DNA from 2 places in the Staphylococcus hyicus genome. Region 1 is predicted to be linked to the other one. Evidence: predicted binding sites of a transcription regulator. Region 1 holds the regulator's gene; the other holds the start of a gene.
What was found. Region 1 encodes NrdR, which represses ribonucleotide reductase genes. Its sites were predicted from a motif close to AACACNATATATNGTGTT; they were not measured.
Positions count from the first base shown of each region.

Region 2: nrdD (anaerobic ribonucleoside-triphosphate reductase) is a predicted target of NrdR. The motif match lies at 1,525-1,542, and genes of this name have one in related genera.

Region 1 covers NZ_CP008747.1:1,261,204-1,263,701, reverse strand. Annotated here, with positions in the region: gene SHYC_RS06000 (replicative helicase loading/DNA remodeling protein DnaB) at 1-1,169, opposite strand, end outside; gene nrdR (transcriptional regulator NrdR) at 1,171-1,638, opposite strand; gene SHYC_RS05990 (glyceraldehyde-3-phosphate dehydrogenase) at 1,804-2,498, opposite strand, start outside.
Region 2 covers NZ_CP008747.1:108,927-111,424, reverse strand. Annotated here, with positions in the region: gene nrdD (anaerobic ribonucleoside-triphosphate reductase) at 1-1,482, opposite strand, end outside; gene SHYC_RS00445 (lactate/malate family dehydrogenase) at 1,727-2,498, opposite strand, start outside.

The DNA of each region.
Region 1 (2,498 bases):
TGGTTTTGTTTTATTTTTTGAGCAAGCTCATGTGCAGATCTCGCATCTGTCACTTTATTTTTCTTCCAACTCGAAGCAACGGAAAGAACATAATTTTTAGGTAGATTTTGGTCTTTTGTTAACATGACATATTGAAGTAATACATTGATAGCGCCAAAACTTAATTTTTCTCGCGTAATCAAATCTTCTATCATCGCTTTTTGTTGCGGTGTGGGTTCCGCATCCCCCCAAGAAGTCAACATGACAATCGGACTAGTATTATCCAACATATCATACCATTCTTCCCAATTTGTCACCTCTGTATTCGTTGATTCTTGTGTTGTTTGTGACGACGTCGTGACTTTTGAAGCAACAAGTGACGGCAATTCTTGTTGATTTTCAATCATATAATATTCTTGCGCTGTTTTACGCAATGTAGGAATAGAAAGACTTTGATCACTATTTAGTGATTTTAAAATGACTGTTTTCATGACATCTGGAGATAAACGATACAATGTAGCGAGTTGAATAATTGTCGTTTTATTCGGCTCACTAATGACATCGCGACTCACATAATGCGTTTGTAACATGTCTTTTAATAAATCAAAATCAAAATAAACATCAGATAAATCAATACCTGCATAATCATGTTCAACAAGATCTCTTTCATTTGTACGTTGTGATTGTTGAGGTACTTTAAATACATCCGTGAATTTTTTAGTCACATCTGTAAATTCTTTTAAATCCATTGTTTTAGGAATAAAAAAACGTTTGATATCATGAAAGCGCGATTGACCAACAACTTGATAAAAATATACGGATAACATTGGGTCATTAAAAAATTGATACGGTGACGGTGGTGCAATAAGCTCATAAACAAATTGTGTAGTTTGATTTGAATGTCTCACATAAGTCTTAAGCAGTCCAATACCTTCTAATAAATCCAACTTTTCACGAAACTTTAATAAGTTAATTTTTAATTCTGACATGATTGTATAATGTGTGTAACCTGAATCAAAACGACTCGCTGAAAATTGTTCTAAATATTGATAATAACTCACTGCATCCGCGCCGATAAGTGGAATAAATAGGCGATTGAGCACTTCTTGATGCAGACGATGGTTATAATAAGGACGTATGACCACAAAACCATCATGTGCATGAAGTTGATTCGTATACATAGTCACCATATTACTCACTCCGCCTATTGTCTTTAATAATACCTTGCATAGATTTTAGCAGTTGATCCACATCTTTAAATTCACGATACACAGATGCAAATCTCACATAAGATACCTGATCAACGTCAATTAATAAATCCATTACATGCTCTCCAATATCTCTAGAAGATATTTCTGCCATACCAGAATCTCTTAACTTCCATTCTACTTGGTTCGTTATTTCCTCTAACTTTTGAAAACGTACCGGCCGCTTTTCACAAGAACGCACCAAACCATTTAATATTTTTTCACGGTTAAATTGCTCTCTCGTACCATCTTTTTTTACAACAATGAGCGGGCTCATTTCAATGTGCTCAAAAGTTGTGAAACGTGTTCCACAATGTTCACATTCACGTCTTCTTCTAATTGCATTTAGGTCATCTACATGTCTTGAATCCACAACACGGGCGTGCGTATGTTGACATTTAGGGCATTTCACGACTTTTTCACCTTCTTCAGTAATTTTGTTTCATTATACTACAAACTAATTTAATATCAAAAGGACAGTAACTAAAAAGGATCAAGGTATACATTTCACCTTGACCCTAATCGAGAAAAATCCTCTTTTTAGCGTTAAACCACATATATGTTATCCATTTACAACTTAAACTGTAACTTTAATTGCATTTGCTATTTGTTGTAATACATCCACAACGCGAGTAGAGTAGCCCCATTCGTTATCATACCAAGCGAGTACTTTTACTTTTCTATCTCCCATAACGATAGTAGATTGCGCATCTATAATAGCTGAATGACTATCTGTTTTAAAGTCATCTGATACGAGCGGTTCATCTACAATATCAATGACGCCGCCGAGTTGATGATCTCTAAACAATTGATTGACTTCTTCTTTAGTAACCGGTTGTTTTAAATCTACCACTAAATCCACGAGTGATACATTTTTAGTTGGTACACGTAATGCCATACCATGTAATTTACCTTCAAGTTCCGGTAACACTAATGCAAGCGCTTTAGCTGCACCAGTTGATGTAGGAATAATACTTTCAAATGCTGCGCGCGCACGACGTAAGTCCTTATGCGGATTATCCAAATTATTTTGATCATTCGTCACAGCATGAACTGTCGTCATCAACCCATTTTCAATACCATAATGATCATTTAATACTTTCGCTACAGGCGCCAAACAATTTGTTGTACATGATGCATTGCTAAAAATGTCATACGTGTCAACATCTAGATCTTTATCATTGACACCTTTTACGATAGTTTGGACATGTCCGCCTTTTGAAGGTCCTGTTAATAAAACTTTTTTTGCCCCCGCTTTAATGTGCGCATCTG
Region 2 (2,498 bases), 1.2 Mb from region 1:
CTCAAAAGGCGTTACAGCTTTTCGCACATCATAATGAAAGGAATTTGTATAATAACCTTTATCTGTAATGTCCGGAATCGCACCAAATTTTTCAAAATCTAATCGACAAAAGCGGTCAGTTAATGATTCACTTGGCGTGCTATAAATACTAAACCAAATATCCGTATCTTCAGTCCATTTTTGTTGATAATCTTTCATTTCCTTTAAAATATCTAGTGTAAAGGCTTTGGCTTCAGGATTTGTTTCCCAATCCGGACCGTAAAAGACCGTCGCCACTTCATATAAGCCGATGTATCCCATTGATACTGTAGCGCGACGATGTTTAAACACATCTGATACGGGTTCGTTATGCTGTAATTTATATTTAAACGCCCCACTCTTATATAAAATCGGCGCATTTTCTGGCGTTGCTTGAAGCACACGTTCTAAGCGGTAAAGTAATGCTTCATGTAGGACATCCATACGTTCATGAAATATTTGCCAAAAAGCCAGTTTGTCACCGTTTGATTCTATCGCAATACGTGGTAAATTCAGTGTCACAACCCCTAAATTACAACGACCATTATTTTCAAAATGGCCTTCAGCATCGCGCCAAGCTTGTAAAAATGAGCGACATCCCATAGGCGCTTTAAAATCACCTAATATATTCACTAATGCTTCATAATTTAAGACATCCGGATACATCCGTTTTGTTGAACATTCGAGTGCCAATTGCTTAATATCGTAATTCGGATCGTTTTCACTAAAATTCACGCCTTTTTTAATTGAAAAAACGAGTTTGGGAAAAATCGCCGTCATGCGTGTTTTACCTAATCCTTTAATGCGCGTTTTTAATATCGCTTGTTGGATTTTACGACTCAATGTATCCGTTCCAAGCCCAAATCCTAAAGTTACAAAAGGCGTCTGTCCATTCGACGTATATAACGTATTAATTTCATACTCTAAACTTTCAATCGCATCACCGATGTCTTTGGTCACTTGTTGGTCAACGTATGTTTCAATCGCATCGTCTTTAACAAATTGTGCTGCCACTTTTCTATGATGTGTTTCGTTATGACGTGCATATGTACTGAGCAATTCATCGACGCGGTCAACTGTACAGCCCCCGTACTGACTACTTGAAACATTCGCGATGATTTGAACCAGTTGTGCCGTCGCGGTTTGAATCGATTTTGGAGATGTCACATTCGCATTTCCAATTTCAAAGCCATGTTGTAACATCGATTTGGCGTCAATGAGACAACAATTTGTTAATGGTTGAAATGGATGGTAGTCTAAATCATGAAAATGAATGTCACCATTTATATGTGCTTCTGCCACACGTTTCGGTAATAAATGTTCTAATGCATAAGACTTTGACACGACCCCCGCTGTCAAATCGCGCATCGTTGAAAACGTGTTACTATCTTTATTCGCATTCTCATTCACGACTGTTGGATCTTTCGTGATGAGTCCTTGTAAAGCCCGTTCCAATTGTTTCATAACATCAACCCTTTCTATATATTGTGTCTACATACAATCTAAGACACTATATATTGTATTTCAAACAAAAATCAGACTGTTAACATAACTGTCAAAAGTTTGTTAATAATCATTGAACTTTGCAAAGCGAACAATTCAAAAATAATTAAGATTATAACAAGTGCTAAAAATAACTTTGACGTACAATATAAAAAAACAGTTAACATCCGAATCGTCGGTGTTAACTGTTCTTCTTTATAGAAAATTAACGTTGATTTTTAATATTTATCGTTGCTTTAATGTAATTTTTCGCAGCTTCAAAATGATGTTGTTCCGCTTCATCTAGGGAGATGTTAAACACACGGTCGACACCTTGGCGATGCGTTAATGTTGGTAAACTGATGGCCAGCTGATCGTGTTCATGAAGCGATGTAATTGGCATCACTGATTTTTCATTCAACATTAAACTTTTAACTAAGTTCACTGTCGTTTTAGAAATGGCGACATTGGTCCAACCTTTACTTTTCAACACATCAAAGGACACTTTATCAATTTGCTGAGAAATCGCTTCTTTATTTATCCGCGGTTTATCTGACAGTTTTTCAAATTCTTCAAGTGCCATGCCTGCAATTGTTACTTTACTCCAAACTGGTACGGCATGTTGCCCGTGTTCACCAATTACAAAACCTTCCACACTTTTCGGATCAATATCATAGTGATCGGCGATGAGTGTTTTGAAACGCGCTGTTTCAAGTAACGTTCCTGTACCCATTATTTTCTCATTTGGATACGCGTTCGCTTGTGTCGCAATATACGTCATCGCATCTACAGGATTAGATATAAAAATGACCAGCGGTTTCGTTGTCACACGATACAATTGATTCATAATATCTTCAATTAATGAAATATTCCCTTTTGTCAACGCGGTACGGTCAGGAATATCAGGATCCATTGGTACACTCGCAGTGACCACTACCACATCTGCATCTGATAAATCAGCATACGTTCCGTGGTGAATGTGAATATGATTCGTACTT